2 regions of the Gulosibacter sp. ACHW.36C genome follow, and region 1 is predicted to be linked to the other one. Evidence: riboswitches for the same ligand, from Rfam matches in the RefSeq annotation. Region 1 holds a riboswitch; the other holds the start of a gene.

Region 1 (7,550 bases):
ACGACGCTGACGACGTCGAGCGCGTAGTGGCCGCTGCCGACCTCGTCGGTCTTGCCGTCGGTCTCGACGGCCGGGTCGAGCACGTCGAGCACCGCGATCGCGAACGGCGACAGCGGCTGGTTCAGCGCGAAGTTCGGCTGCAGGTCCACGGTGAGGTGGAGGCTTGGGCGCGAGGTGCCGGGCACTGGCTCGAGGTAGTCGACCTCGACGATGCCAGCGTCGAGCAGGGTGCGGCCGAGCGCGAGGGCCCGGCGCGCAAGGTCGAACTGCCGCGAGCGCGACTCGTGGTTGTCGAAGCAGAGCCGACGAACGTTCGCGAACACGTCGCCGCCGCGGGCGACGACGTTGATGAGCATCGAGGAGGTCATCTCCATGTGGCTCGAGAGCTTCTCGGGCTCGGCGGCGACGATCTTCTCGAAGGTCTTGTCGGTGTAGTTCACGAAGCCCTGCGGCGGCTGGCGGCGCGTCACCTTGCGCTGCTTCTTCGGGTCACCGGCGGCCTTCGACATGGCGTGCTCGTACTCGACGACGTGGTCGGGTGCCTGCACGACGACGGTGCCGTGGTCGTCATAGCCCGCACGGCCGGCACGGCCCGCGATCTGGTGAAACTCGCGCGCCGAGAGGTGGCGCTGCTTCGTGCCGTCGAACTTCGTGAGCGAGGTGATGAGCACCGAGCGGATCGGCACGTTAATGCCGACCCCGAGGGTGTCGGTGCCGCAGATGACGCGCAGCAGGCCGCGCTGCGCGAGCACCTCGACGAGGCGGCGGTAGCGCGGCAGCATGCCGGCGTGGTGCACGCCGATGCCCTGCCGCAGCCAGCCCGAGAGCTTGCGGCCGAACGCGGTCGTGAATTTGAAACCGCCCATCGCCGCGATGATCTCGTCGCGCTGCTCGCGCGAGGCGACGCGGATGCTCGAGAGCGCCTGCGCGCGGTCGACCGCCTCTTTCTGCGAGAAGTGCACGACGTAGATCGGCGCCTCGTGTTCCTCGAGCAGGCGCTCGACGGTTTCGTGCACGGGGGTGAGCACGTATTCATAGCTCAGCGGCACGGGGCGCGTCGCGCCGGCGACGAGCTCGGTGGGGCGGCCGGTGCGGCGGGTGAGGTCGTCGCGCAGCGCGTCGGTGTCGCCGAGCGTCGCCGACATGAGCAGGAACTGCACGCGCGGCAGCAGGAGCAGCGGCACCTGCCAGGCCCAGCCGCGCTGGTGGTCGCCGTAGTAATGGAACTCGTCCATCACCACCTGGTCGACGTCGGCCGCCTCGCCGTCGCGGAGGGCCTTGTTCGCGAGGATCTCGGCGGTCGCGCAGATGATCGGGGCGTCGGGGTTCACCGAGCTGTCGCCCGTGACCATGCCGACGCGCTCGGCGCCGAAGATCTCGACGAGGGCGAAGAACTTCTCACTCACGAGCGCCTTGATCGGCGCGGTGTAATAGCTGCGCTTACCCTCCGCGAGCGCGATCGCGTGGGCGGCGATGGCGACAAGCGACTTGCCCGTGCCGGTCGGGGTCGCGAGCACGACGTTCGCGCCCGAGACGAGGTGCACGATCGCCTCGTCCTGGGCGTCATAGAGGTCGATCCCACGCCCGCTCGTCCACTCGAGAATCGCGTCGTAGACGTGGTCGGGGTCGTAGGGTGCCCCCGGGTCAGCGAGGGTCGGGATGAGCTCGGGCAGGGTAGGCATCCCCTCGATCATCCCACGCGCCTGCGACGTGATTACGACGTATCGTAGAGCTGTGAGTTTGCTGCGCCTCGAGAACGTGCCCGCGCCGGGCGTCGACTCGCGTTCGCGCGCCGCGACTCGTCGGCGACGGATGCGCCTCGCGCTCGTCGCCGCATCGTTCTCAACCTTCGTCGCGCTCGCCTCGCACCTCATCGCCGGCGGCGAACTGCCGGGCCTCGCGGGCATCCTCGTGCCGCTCGCGCTCGCCTACGTGTTCTCGCTCTGGCTCACGCCGATTCGCTCAAGCTGGTTGCGGCTCGGCCTCTCGGTCGGGCTGAGCCAGTTCGTGTTCCACGCGATCTTCACGATCGGCGCGCCCGCCGGCGTCGGCGGCGGCACCCTCGCACACCACCACGCGTCGAACGCCGAGATGGCGAGCGCGATCGCCGCGCACACCCAGTCAGCGTCGGTCTCGGTGCACCTCGGCCACGACACCCCACTCATGTGGGCGATGCACGGCGTCGCGGCGCTCGCGACGACGCTCGTCCTGTTCTTCGGTGAGGCGATCCTGCGCCGCCTGAGGCTCGTCGCCACGACGGCGCGCGAGTTCTTCGCGTTCCTGCTCGTGCTCGTGCGGGCCGTCACGCCGCGCCCGAGCGCGGCCCCGGCACCCCTCGCGCTGCCGTGGGTGCCGCGCCTCGCGGCCCGCGTCGCCGCGACGGCACCCCGACGAGGGCCGCCGTCGCGCGTATTCCTCGCGCACTCCATCCTGGCGTAGCTCCCCCGGCAGACGGGGTGCTCGCTGTGCGCGACGACCCCCGGCCCTGCCACATCGCCAACGCACTCAGGAGCATCCCTATGTCTATTTTCCGTACCGCCACCACGACCTTCCGGACCCTCACCGCACTCGCCGCGGCGGGCCTCCTCGCCGCCACCCTCGCCGGCTGCAGCGGCGCCCAGGCCGGCGCCGACGACGCGGCCCTCATCATCACCGACCCGTGGGTGAAGGCGACCGATACCGACATGACCGGCGTGTTCGCGTCGATCGAGAACACGTCGGGCCACGATGTCGTCATCGAGTCAGCCACGGTCGAGGGCGCCTCGATGACCGAGCTGCACGAGACGATCGTGCAGTCCGACGGCTCGAGCCTCATGCAAGAGATCGAGGGCGGCTTCGCGATCGCCGACGGCGAGACGCTCGAGCTGCAGCCCGGTGGCAACCACATCATGCCGATGGGCCTCGAGTCGGCGATCGAGCCCGGCGACGAGGTCGCGGTGACGCTGACGCTCGACGACGGCACCGAGGTCGACTTCACCGCGACGGCGAAGGAGTACACCGGCGCCGAAGAAACCTACGCGCCCGAGTCCGGGCACGAGGGGCACTAGTCATGGCCGCCGTTCGGGGGCCGCGGCGCCGCGACGTGCTCGTCGGCGCCGCCGCCATCGGCGTCGGCGCGGCCGCGGGCGTGGCGGGGGTGCGCCTGAACGAGCGCCTCACCGAGGCCGCGCCGCTCGGCCAGCAGCGCCGCGAGGCGAACGACGCATCCCTGCCGCCGGGCCTCGGCGTCGAGTCGGCGCACGCCGTGTTCATCGGGCTCGACCTCGCACCGGGGCTCGAGCGCGACCGCATCGCGAGCTTGCTGGGGCTCCTCCACGACGACGCGACGCGCCTCACCCAGGGCGCCGCGCCGATCGGCGACCAGGAGCCCGAGCTCGCCGAGCAGCCCGCGAACCTCGCGGTGACGTTCGGCTTCGGCCCGGGCCTCGTCGAGCGGGTGAACCCCGCCGCGCGGCCCGAGTGGCTCGCGCAGCTGCCGGCGTTCTCGATCGATGCGCTCGAGGATCACTGGAGCGAGGGCGAGCTGCTGCTGCTCGTGACCGGCGACGACCCGCTCGCGGTCGCGCACGCGCAGCGCATGCTGCTCAAGGATGCGCGGGCGTACACGACGATTCGCTGGCAGCAGCAGGGGTTCCGCAACGCCCACGGCGTCGCGAAGCCCGCCACGACGCAGCGCAACCTGTTCGGGCAACTCGACGGCACCTCGAACCCGATCCCGGGCACCGACGAGTTCGAGACGGTCGTGCGCATTACCGAACCGGGCTGGCTGCAGGGCGGCACGAGCCTCGTGCTGCGGCGCATCGAGATGAACCTCGAGACGTGGGACGAGGTCGACCGGCCCGGCCGCGAGGCCTCGGTGGGGCGCCGCCTCGACACGGGCGCGCCGCTCACCGGCACGCACGAGCACGACGAGCCCGACTTCGAGGCGGTCACCCCGCAGGGCTTCACCGTGATCAACGCGGCGAGCCACGTGCGGCGTTCGCGCCCCGACGACCCGAGCCAGCGCATCTTCCGCCAGCCCTACAACTACGACCTCCCCGTCTCCCCTGCGGCGGGCGAGGATGCGGTGGGCGGCCAGGGCGCGCAGGTCTCGAACTCGGGGCTGCTGTTCGCGTCGTTCCAGGCGAATCCGACGCTGCAGTACGTGCCGATTCAGCAGCGCCTCGCCGACGCCGACCTGCTCAACACCTGGACGACGCCGATCGGCTCGGCGGTGTTCGCGATCCCGCCGGTGACCGGCGATTTCCCCGGGCAGGCGCTGTTCGACGCCTAGCGCGCGTGGCGAAGTGTTACGACGGGGGTCTTGTGGCACGGGGTGCGGCTGCGTAGGGTTACCGCCAGCAACATGCTCCGGGGTCGGTGAAAGTCCGAACCGGCGGTGATAGCCCGCGACCGCAGCCCGTGCCCGACGCCTCGGCGTCGGGCACGAGCCGCGCTGATCTGGTGGAATTCCAGAGCCGACAGTCAAAGTCTGGATGGGAGGTGCATGGCTGCCGAGGTCTCCTCGGCAGTGGCGTGATTGCGTGCACGCGTCTCGTTTCCCCGGTGTGGTTCGACACCGGAAGGAAACGCAGTGCAACTCACCCCCGTCGACGCGATGCGGCGCGCCATCGAGCTCGCCGCTCGCGGCCCCGAGCGCGGCCCAAACCCGCGCGTCGGTGCCGTGCTGCTCGCGCCCGGCCCGGCCTCGGCGCCGCGCGAGGTGCTCGGCGAGGGCTGGCACCGCGGCGCTGGCACGGCGCACGCCGAGGTCGCGGCGCTCGCGGATGCGCGGGCTCGCGGCCTCGACGTGCGCGGCGCCACCGCCGTGGTCACCCTCGAGCCGTGCAATCACACCGGCCGCACCGGGCCGTGCGTCGATGCCCTGCTCGACGCGGGCATCGACGAGGTCATCTATGCCGTCGACGACCCGAACCCCGCCGCAGCGGGTGGTGCCGCGCGGCTGCGTGCCGCCGGCGCCACGGTGTACGCAGGCCTCGAGGCCGCGAGCGCCGGCGAGCTCATCCGCGCCTGGGCCACGCCGGCTCGGCTCGGCCGCCCCTTCGTCACGCTCAAGCTCGCGTTGACGCTCGACGGCAAGATCGCCGCCGCCGACGGCACGAGCCAGTGGATCACTTCCCCCGCCGCGCGGGCCCACGCGCACGGCGTCCGCGGCCGGGTCGACGCCATCGCCGTCGGCACCGGCACCGCCCTCGCCGACGATCCCGCGCTCACGGCCCGCACGCCCGAAGGCGCCCTCCTGCCCGAGCAGCCGGTTCGGGTCGTGCTCGGCGCCCGCGAGCTGCCCGCATCCGCCCAGCTGCGCGCCGGCCTCGCGCCGCTGCTGCAGCTGCGCACCCACGACGTCACCGTGGCGCTCGCCGAGCTGGCCGAGCGGCACATCCACCACGTCCTCGTCGAGGGCGGCGCGACCGTCGCCGCGGCGCTGCTGCGCGCGGATGTCGTCGACGAACTGCACGTTTACCTCGCGCCGCTGTTGCTCGGCGAAGGCACCGCCGCGGTCGCACCGTTCGGCGTCAGCACGCTCGCCAACGCGCGCCGCTGGCGCTTCGACGCCCCCGAGCCCCTCGGCCCCGACGTCTTCCTGCGCGCCCGCCGCGCCACCGACCCCACCCCAGAAGGAGCCTGAAATGTTCACTGGACTCATCGAAGCGCGCGGCGAGGTGCTGCGCCTCGACCACGAGCCGGGGCAGCCGGATGCTCGCCTCGAGATCCGCGCGCCCCGCGTCACCGACGATGCCACCCCCGGCGACTCGATCGCCGTCAGCGGCGTCTGCCTCACCGTCGTCACGGTCGCCGACGGCAGCTTCACCGCCGACGTGCTGCCCGAGACGCTGCGCCGCACCGCGCTCGGCGACCTCGCGCCCGGCGCGCCGGTCAACCTCGAGCGCGCGCTCGCCGCATCCGCCCGACTCGGCGGGCACATCGTGCAGGGCCACGTCGACGGGGTCGCGACCCTCGCCTCCCGCACCGCGGGCGAGCGCTGGGATGACCTCGTGTTTGAGGCGCCCCGCGAGCTGCTGCGATACGTCGCCGAGAAGGGCTCGGTCGCAGTCGACGGCATTTCGCTCACCGTCACCGGCGTCACGGCGCGCGGCTTCGGCGTTTCGATCATCCCGACGACCTCGCGCGACACGACGCTCGGTGCCCTCGAGGTCGGCGCCCGCGTGAACCTCGAGGTCGACGTGCTCGCGAAGTACGTCGAGCGCATGCTGCAGTGGCGAGAGGAGGAGGCGCGATGAGCACGACCGGCTCCCCCGACCTCGATCGGGCCATCGACGCCCTCCGCGCCGGTCTGCCCGTGCTCGTCGCCGACGCGGCCGACCGCGAGAACGAGGTCGACGCGATCTTCGCCGCCGATCGCGCGAGTGCGAAGTGGGTCGCCTGGGTCGTGCGCCACTCCTCCGGCTACCTCTGCGCGCCCCTGCCGGCGGCACGTGCCGATGCCCTCGAGTTGCCCCTCATGGTCGCGCAGACCCAGGACTCGCTGCGCACCGCCTACGCCGTCTCGGTCGACGCCGCCGTCGGCATCACTACGGGCATCTCGGCCGCCGACCGCGCGACGACGCTGCGCGCGCTCGCGAACCCTGACGCGAAGCCGAGCGACCTCATCCGCCCCGGCCACGTGCTGCCGCTGCGCGCCGTGCCCGGCGGCGTGCTCGCCCGCGCCGGCCACACGGAGGCAGCCGTCGACCTTATGCGCCTTGCCGGCACGGGCGAGGTCGGCGCGATCGCCGAGCTCGTGCACGACTCGGGCGAGGTCATGCGCTACCCCGAGGCCGCCGCGCTCGCCGAGCGCGAGGGCCTCCCCCTCATCACCATTGCCGAGCTGCGGGCGCACCGCACCTCTCACGAAAGGACCGTTGCATGAGCCGCGAAGGCGCCCCCACCATTAATCTCTCGCACCTCGACTCGTCGGCGGGCTCGCTGCGCGTCGCGATCGTCGTCGCGAGCTGGCACCGCGACATCACCGACGCGATGCTCGCCGACGCCATCACCGTCGTCGAGGCGGCCGGCGGCACCGCCGAGGTGATCCGCGTGCCCGGTACCTTCGAGCTCTCGGTCGCGGCGATGCGCATCGCCTGCAGCCCCCAGGCGCCCGACGCGATCGTCGCGCTCGGCGTCGTCGTGCGCGGCGGCACCCCGCACTTCGACTATGTCTGCCACGCGGCGACGGATGGGCTCGGTCGCGTCGCGCTCGACACCGGCATTCCCGTCGGCTTCGGCGTCCTCACCTGCGACACCGTCGGGCAGGCCCTCGAGCGCTCGGGCCTGCCCGGCTCGCTCGAGCGCAAGGGCGCCGAGGCGGCGGAGGCGGCGATCGCGACCGTCGTGGCACTCGCTGAGTACCCGCGAGGCTGAGACCCGGTTAGGTCGGCGTTCACTTCGGTCGCTCGGGTGCCGCGCATGCGCAACGACGCGTGCGACCGGGCCTTACGAGATGCACTGATTCACCTCGGCGCGCGCAAGATGCTCCGCAAGGTTGGCGTCGAGGGAGTTGCCTGGCACGTCGTGAACGTCTGGGTCCGGCGAAGGCATTCGCGCTCCCC
Region 2 (7,550 bases), 570 kb from region 1:
TGCGAGACCAATACCCAACGCGGCGACAGTAAGTCCGGCGGCGAGTCGTGAAAGTTTGTTCCTCATGACTAATTCCTAAAGCTAAAGATCTTGCAGACCGTCGTGAATTTGTTAGTTGGTGCCGACTGCGCGCCAGCGAAGGAGGCGCTTTTCGGCCAGCGTGATGAAGTATTCGATGATCAAGACGAAGACCATGAGCACGACCATGCCGGCAAACACGCTCGTCGTATCGAAGGTTCCCTGCGCCTGGGCAATGACGTAACCAATACCCCTGAAGGCGCCGAGGTACTCACCGATCACGGCACCGGTAATGGCGAAACCGACACTCGTGTGCAGGCTCGAGAAAATCCAGCTCACCGCGCTCGGCAGGTACACGCTCTTGAGCAGCTGCCACTCGGAGGCACCGAGCATCTTGGAGTTGTTGACCAGCACACGAGGCACGCTGCGCATGCCCTCGAGGGTGTTGAAGAACACGACGAAGAACACCAGCGTCGCCGCGAGTGCAACCTTCGAACCAATGCCGATGCCGAACCACAGCAGGAAGATCGGGGCGAGGACCAGACGCGGGAGGGCATTGATCATCTTGATGAACGGGTCGAACAGCTGCGCTAGGAAGTCAACTCGGCCAAACAACACGCCAAACGCCATGCCGCCAAGAACACCGATGATGAACGCGAGGAGCGTCGCCTGCGTCGTCGCGATCAAGTGGGTGTAGATCGAACCCGTCGCAAACCATTCGACGATGCGCGAGAACACCATCGTGGGTTCGCTAAAGAAGAAAGTGTCCAGCACACCCGTTGTCGAACCCAGCTGCCACAGGGCCAGCAGGATGACGCCAACGATGATCTGGTACAGCAGCATGCGTGCCTTCTTCGCGCGCAGTTGCTGCGCGGGACGCACGGCCTTGGTCTTCGTATTGTTCTCCGAAGAGGTGATCAGGGCTTCTGTGGATGATGCGAGTTGCGTCATGGCTACTCCGCCTCCCCCTCGGTCAGGTGGTACGTCTTCATAACTTCCTCTTTGAGGCAGTCCCAGACCTCGCTGTAGATGCGCTGAAACACCGGGTCGCGCTTGATCTCAAGCAAGTCACGGGGCCGTTCAAGTGGCACTTCGAAGCGGCCAACGATGTTGCTCGCGGGACCGGCGCTGAGCACAATGATTTCGTCCGACAGCGCGACGGCTTCGTCCAAATCGTGCGTAACAAAGAGCGTGGCCGCACGGTTTGCCGACCACAGGTTGAGCAGCTCGCCCTCCATGACGAGGCGTGTTTGCACGTCCAGGGCAGAGAACGGTTCGTCCATGAGGATCAGGCTTGGGTTCGTGATCCACATCTGCGCCATGGATACGCGCCGGCGCTGTCCACCGCTGAGCTGAGCGGGGAACCGCTTCTCAAACCCTTTCAAACCGACTCGAGCAAGCCACTCTGTGGCTTCCTTCTTCGCCTCGGCAGAAGAGATGCCCCGATAGTTCAGCGCTAGCGCGACGTTATCGAGCGCCGTACGCCACGGAAGCAGTGCGTCTTGCTGAAAGAGATATCCAGCTTCTTTATTCAGGCCCTTGAGTTCGCGGCCTTTCACCAGAACGGTGCCCTGAGTTGGGTTCAATAGCCCGGCCGACATGTTGAGAATTGTCGACTTACCGGAACCTGTTGGCCCCACAACTGAAGTGAATTTGCCCGCTTCAGCAGTTAGTGAAATATCTCGAACGGCCGTGTAGGTGCCCGAGCCTTGGTCAGGGAACGTGATCGCGCAATCGATCAGTTCCACGGTGGTGGTGGAGGCGGTCGTCTTCGACACTTGGTCATCTGTGATTGTGGTCACCATCATCCCCTCGTCAAGTGCGCCACATGGATCAACCGTGACGCATCTTGTATGCATGACATCATGACCGTATCCAGGTCACAACATCGTGTCAAGCATGTTTTCCGGGCAATTTTGGCGAGATTGTTGGGCTCGATCTCCGCTTGTGGCATACAAGAGCACTCCTGTAATGTCATAAGTGCCCGCCACATGCATGCAACGGAGGTAGCCATGGGGTCACCGCAGCCCGACGATGCGCCGGTACTTGACCGCATCCGAGCGAAGATCGTCAACGGCGAGTTCATGCCCGGCGACCTCCTCGCGGAGACTCGCCTCGCAGAACAACTCGACGTCAGTCGCACACCGATTCGCGAAGCCTTTAAACAATTGAAGATTGAAGGCCTCATCGAAATCCGCCCGCGCGTCGGCACATTTGTGCGCAAGCCCACGCAGCGCGAGGTCATCGAACTCTTTCAGCTCAAGGAATCTCTCGAAGGGCTCGCGGCCAATCTGCTTACTCGCCGAGGCCACACTGAAGATCTCGAGGTATTGATCGACAATGTCCAAAAAGAAAAGGACGCGGTTGCCGCGGGCGATCGTCAGGCCTATTCCGAACTCGTTCATCACTTCCATACGACCCTGGTGCGCGGGGCCGACAACCAGAAGCTCTCCGTGCACTACGACCTGCTCATGAACCAGCTCGCCTACCAGCAGATCGTGCAGCAGACGATCCGGCTGCCAGGTCGCCTCGAAGACTCGCTGAGCGAGCACGAGAAGATCGTCAACGCCATCCAGATGAAGGACCCGTTGATGGCCGAGCTCATTGCGCGCCGCCACGTCGTGGCCTCAGGCGAATCGGCCTCGGTCGCCGCATTCCATGAGTTGCAGAACCAAGCCACTGCCGACTGAGCCCGCGCCGGGGCACAATCGATAGGAGAGCATCCTTCAACTCGATCTCGGAGGCAGCACCGTGATTCCCGCCGACGCACAACTCATTGCCATCGACATGCAGCGGGTCTTCCGAGACCCCGACAGTGTGTGGTGCTGTGCCGGCTTCGACGCCGCCCTGCGCAACATCGAACGGCTCGCGGCCGCCGTCTCGACGCCGCCCATCTTCACCCGCTTCGTGCGCGACCCTGCCGAGGTTGGCACCTGGCGCGAGTACTACGACCGCTGGCCCACCACTCGACTCCCGCCCGACGACCCAGCGTGGGAGCTCGAGATCGGCTCGCTCACCGCATCCGACACCCTCGACGCCCCAATGTTCTCGAAGTGGGGCAACGAACTCGCCCGCCTGCCGATCACGACGCCGCTCATTCTTACTGGCGTCGCCACCGACTGCTGCGTACTCGGCACCGCCCTCGGCGCCATCGACGCTGGCCGCAAGGTGATCGTGGTGACCGACGCCTGCGCTGGCGGCACCGATGACGCCCACGCGAAGGCACTCGAACTCCTCGGCCTGCTCGACCCGCTCATCACCCTCGTCACCACGGACGAATTGCTCGGGCAGTAACAAACCGTCGCCTGGTTCCGGGGCGCGTGTACAGTGAACGAACGAGTACACGTGCTCCGGGGTCGGTGAAAATCCGAGCCGGCGGTAAAGTCCGCGACCCGCATCTCACGATGCGGCTGATTCGGTGCAATTCCGAAACCGACGGTTAAAGTCCGGATGGGAGGCGCGCGGTACCTGACGTTCACGAACGTCGAGCAGTGCGTAACCCCGGGGCCAGATCTGGAGGACCCGATGGAGCGCACGAGCCGCGCCTGGCCGCGCTTTGTCGCGCCGGCGGCCCTCGCCGTCGTGCTCCTCACGGTTTGGGAGCTCGCGGTGCGCAGCGGCGTCATCAGCGAGGAGTTCCTGCCCACGCCCAGCGCACTCGCGGTGCGCTTTTTCACCGAGATCGTCGACGGCCCACTGCTGCAGTACACCGGCGTCACCCTCGTCGAAGCGCTGCTCGGCACGCTCATCGCGGTGCTCGTGGCGGTGCCCCTCGGCTACCTCATCGCCCGCGTCGTGTGGGTCGACCTTGCGCTCACGCCCTACGTCACGGCGTCACAGGCGATCCCCGCCGTCGCGGTCGCGCCCCTGCTCGCGCTCTGGATCGGCTACGGCCTCACCCCGATCGCCATGCTCTGCGCGGTCGTCGCGTTCTTCCCGATGCTCGTCACGACGATCCTCGGCGTGCGCGCCCTGCCGAGCGATGTCATCGAAGCGGCGCGTCTCGACGGCGCGAACTGGTGGCAGACCCTGCTCTGGGTCGAGGCGCCGCTCGCGATGCCGAGCGTGCTCGCGGGCCTGCGCGCCGGCACCGCCCTCTCGATCACCGGCGCCGTCGTCGGCGAGTTCACGATGGGCGGCCGCGGCCTCGGCATGCTGCTCACCCTTTTCCGCGACGCGAACGACACCGAAGGCCTGTTCGCGACCCTGATCATGCTCGTGATCCTCGCCGTCGGCCTGTTCACGATTTTGCGCGTGCTGGATGCGGTGCTCACCGCCCGCTCGCGCGCCCGCTCTGCCGACACCCTCAACTCGCTCGATTCGCTCGACACTGACGAGATTCACCTCGTCCCACCGGCCGAGCCCTCCCCCAAAGGATCCGCGCATGTCTAGGTTTACCCGACTCGTCCGCGCCGCCGCAGTCGCGGCCGCCGCGGCACTCGCCCTCGCCGGCTGCCAAGGCGGCGCATCCTCGCCCGAAGCGAGCGGCGCATCCGGCGACACCCTCACCATCGGTCTCACCTACACCCCGAACGTGCAGTTCGCGCCGTTCTACGTCGCCGAGGATCTCGGCTACTTCGACGAGGCCGGCGTCAACGTCGAACTGCGCCACCACGGCGAGAGCGAGGAGCTGTTCGGCGCGCTCAAGGGCGGCACCGAGCAGCTCGTCTACGCCGGCGGCGACGAGATCACGCAGGCTGCCGCGGGCGGCGTCGACCTGCAGTCAGTCGCAACGCTCTACAACACCTACCCCGCGGTGCTCATCGTGCCGGAGGACTCCGAGATCACGACGGCCGAGGACCTCAAGGGCCACACCGTCGGCCTGCCCGGCCTCTACGGCCAGACCTACTTCGCGCTGCTTGCGATGCTCGACGAGGCGGGCCTGAGCCAGGACGACGTGGACATCCAAGCCATCGGCTACACGCAGCAGGCAGCCCTGTCGGGCGGGCGTGTGGATGCGGTGATGGGCTTCGCGAACAACGACGCCGTGCAGTTCGAGCAGCAGGGCTTCGCGATTCGCACGATCGACGCGGTCGACCCCGCGCATCCGACCCTCGTCGGCCCGGCCGTGGCCGCCGATGCCGCGACAATCGCCGACCGCGGCGACGACGTGAGCCGGGTGCTCGAGGCCGTGCAGAAAGCAATCGAGTACATCGCCGAGAACCCGGAGGAGGCCGTCAAGATCACCGCGAAGTACGTGCCCACCCTCACGAGCGACGAGCAGAAGGCCGCTGCGCTCGCGACGCTCAACGCGACGATCCCGCTCATGGAGCCGCTCGGCGATGCGCCGCTGCTCACGAACGACCCCGACACCTGGGCCGCGATGGCCGAGTTCATGTTCTCGTCGGGCCTCATCGACACCGAGGTTGCGCCCGAGTCGCTCTACACGAACGCCCTGCTGCCGAGCGCGTAGCGGCACAATAGAGCGAGATGAATGAGCAGTCACCAACGCACGAGTTGAGCACGTGGGGCGTCGGCCCCTGGCAGGGCGAGTGGCCCGACGACCCCCGGTACGACCCCGAGTTACTGGAGCACGGCGACACTCGCAACGTCATCGACCGGTTTCGGTACTGGAAGATGCAGGCGATCGTCGACGACCTCGACACGACGCGGCACCCGTTCCACGTCGCCATCGAAAACTGGCAGCACGACATGAACATCGGCTCGATCGTGCGCAGCGCGAACGCGTTCGGCGCGAACACGGTGCACATCGTCGGCCGCAAGCGGTGGAATCGCCGTGGTGCCATGGTCACCGACCGCTACCAGCACGTCGTGCACCACGAGACGATCGAGGCGTTCGCGGCCTGGGCGCGCGAGGCCGGCATGCCGATTCTCGCCATCGACAATGTGCCCGGCTGCGTGCCGATCGAGACCACCGCGCTGCCCGAGCGCTGCGTGTTCCTCTTCGGGCAGGAGGGGCCGGGGCTCACGCAGGAGGCCGTGGATGCGTCGGAGCAGGTAATCGAGATCACCCAGTTCGGTTCGACGCGCTCGATCAACGCGTCGGCGGCCGCGGCCGTGACGATGCACGACTGGGTGCTACAGCACGTCTACGGACGCCGGCCGTAGTTTTGCGGGCTACTGCGTTGGCGTGGCGGAAGCCGTTGCGGCCGCTTCGTCGGTCACCGAGAAGCAGACGTAGTTGCGCTCGCCGGCGGCCCAGTCTCCTTCGAGCGGCCAGCGCACCTGCAGTTCGGTGATGTCGCTCGGGTAGTCGTCGAGTCCCTCGCACGCGAGCACGGCCCAGTCCGCGAGCGCGTCGTCGCCCGGCCAGTCGGCACCGGCGTCGACGTAGTCGGTCGCGTCGACCGTGCCGATCACCTCGGCGGCGTGCGGCTGCGAGCACGGCACATCGTCAAACTCGAGCTGCCAGGCGTCGTCGAACTCGGCGACGCACGTGCCCGCCTCGGCCTCGAAGATGCTCGGGGGTTCGGTCGGAGTCGGCGTCGGCGACGCCTCGGGCACGCCGAGCGGTCGCCAGAGCCAGCCGACGACGGCACCCACGAGGAGCACCACCACGGCAGCGGCGATCGCGATGCCGCGCCGGCCTGCGGCCACGGCTACGACTCGGCGAGACCGAGGTCGTCGAGCCCGATCGCGTAGCGGTACGGGTAGCCCGCCTCCTCGATGCGCTCGCCCGCGCCGGTCGCACGGTCGACGATGGTGCAGACGCCGACGACGGTCGCGCCGGCCTTCTCAAGCGCAGCGGCGGCGGCGAGCGGCGAGCCGCCGGTCGTCGAGGTGTCCTCGAGCACGACGACGCGCTTGCCGTCGACGTCGGGGCCCTCGACCTGCTTGCCACGGCCGTGGTCCTTCGGCTCCTTGCGCACGACGAACGCGTTGATCGGCGCGCCCTGCGCGACCGACTGGTGCAGCACCGCGTTCGCGAGCGGGTCGGCGCCCATCGTCAGGCCGCCCACCGCATCCGGCTCGAACTCGGCCACGAGGTCGATCAGCACCTGGCCGATCAGCGGCGCGGCCCGGTGGTCGAGCGAAAGCTTGCGCAGGTCGATGTAGTAGCTCGCCTTCTTGCCGCTCGTGAGGGTGAAGTCCCCGTGGAAAACGGCCTCGTCGGAAATGAGCTGAATGAGCTGAGTACGCGCGTCGGTCACGTGACCAAGCGTACCGGCCAAGGCCGATACGGTAGAGCCATGCGCATCGCCACGTGGAACGTCAACTCCATCCGCACCCGCAAGGGTCGCGTCGTCGACTACCTGCAGAACGCCGACATCGACGTACTCGCGATGCAAGAGATCAAGTGCAAGCCCGAGCAGTTCCCCTACGAGGAGTTTGAGCAGGCCGGCTACGAGGTCATCGCCTACGGCAAGAACCAGTGGAACGGCGTCGCGTTCGCGTCACGCCTGCCGATCGAGGAGGTCGTGCACGACTTCGCCGACATGCCGGGCTTCGGCAAGCCGCTTGACGACGGCTCGCTGCCGATGGAGGCCCGCGCGCTCGGCGTCACGATCGAGGGCGTGCGCCTCTGGTCGCTTTACGTGCCGAACGGCCGCGAGATCGACAACCCGCACTAT

Evidence for each region. Region 1 has a riboswitch for FMN ahead of ribD (bifunctional diaminohydroxyphosphoribosylaminopyrimidine deaminase/5-amino-6-(5-phosphoribosylamino)uracil reductase RibD). Riboswitches for the same ligand answer to the same signal wherever they lie in the genome.
Region 2: it holds a riboswitch for FMN, as region 1 does, so the genes downstream of both, M3M28_RS00085 (ABC transporter permease) here and ribD (bifunctional diaminohydroxyphosphoribosylaminopyrimidine deaminase/5-amino-6-(5-phosphoribosylamino)uracil reductase RibD) in region 1, are expected to answer to the same signal.

The regions. Positions count from the first base shown of each region.
Region 1 covers NZ_CP097160.1:578,326-585,875, reverse strand. Annotated here, with positions in the region: gene M3M28_RS02575 (DEAD/DEAH box helicase) at 1-1,682, opposite strand, end outside; gene M3M28_RS02570 (hypothetical protein) at 1,735-2,439, shown strand; gene M3M28_RS02565 (copper chaperone PCu(A)C) at 2,520-3,047, shown strand; gene M3M28_RS02560 (Dyp-type peroxidase) at 3,050-4,273, shown strand; FMN riboswitch at 4,343-4,491, shown strand; gene ribD (bifunctional diaminohydroxyphosphoribosylaminopyrimidine deaminase/5-amino-6-(5-phosphoribosylamino)uracil reductase RibD) at 4,574-5,629, shown strand; gene M3M28_RS02550 (riboflavin synthase) at 5,631-6,242, shown strand; gene ribB (3,4-dihydroxy-2-butanone-4-phosphate synthase) at 6,239-6,871, shown strand; gene ribH (6,7-dimethyl-8-ribityllumazine synthase) at 6,868-7,362, shown strand.
Region 2 covers NZ_CP097160.1:11,525-19,074, reverse strand. Annotated here, with positions in the region: gene M3M28_RS00110 (ABC transporter substrate-binding protein) at 1-66, opposite strand, end outside; gene M3M28_RS00105 (ABC transporter permease) at 112-969, opposite strand; gene M3M28_RS00100 (ABC transporter ATP-binding protein) at 972-1,796, opposite strand; gene M3M28_RS00095 (GntR family transcriptional regulator) at 1,884-2,708, shown strand; gene M3M28_RS00090 (cysteine hydrolase family protein) at 2,770-3,312, shown strand; FMN riboswitch at 3,361-3,484, shown strand; gene M3M28_RS00085 (ABC transporter permease) at 3,469-4,410, shown strand; gene M3M28_RS00080 (ABC transporter substrate-binding protein) at 4,403-5,431, shown strand; gene M3M28_RS00075 (TrmH family RNA methyltransferase) at 5,449-6,087, shown strand; gene M3M28_RS00070 (septum formation family protein) at 6,097-6,576, opposite strand; gene pyrE (orotate phosphoribosyltransferase) at 6,579-7,130, opposite strand; gene M3M28_RS00060 (exodeoxyribonuclease III) at 7,170-7,550, shown strand, end outside.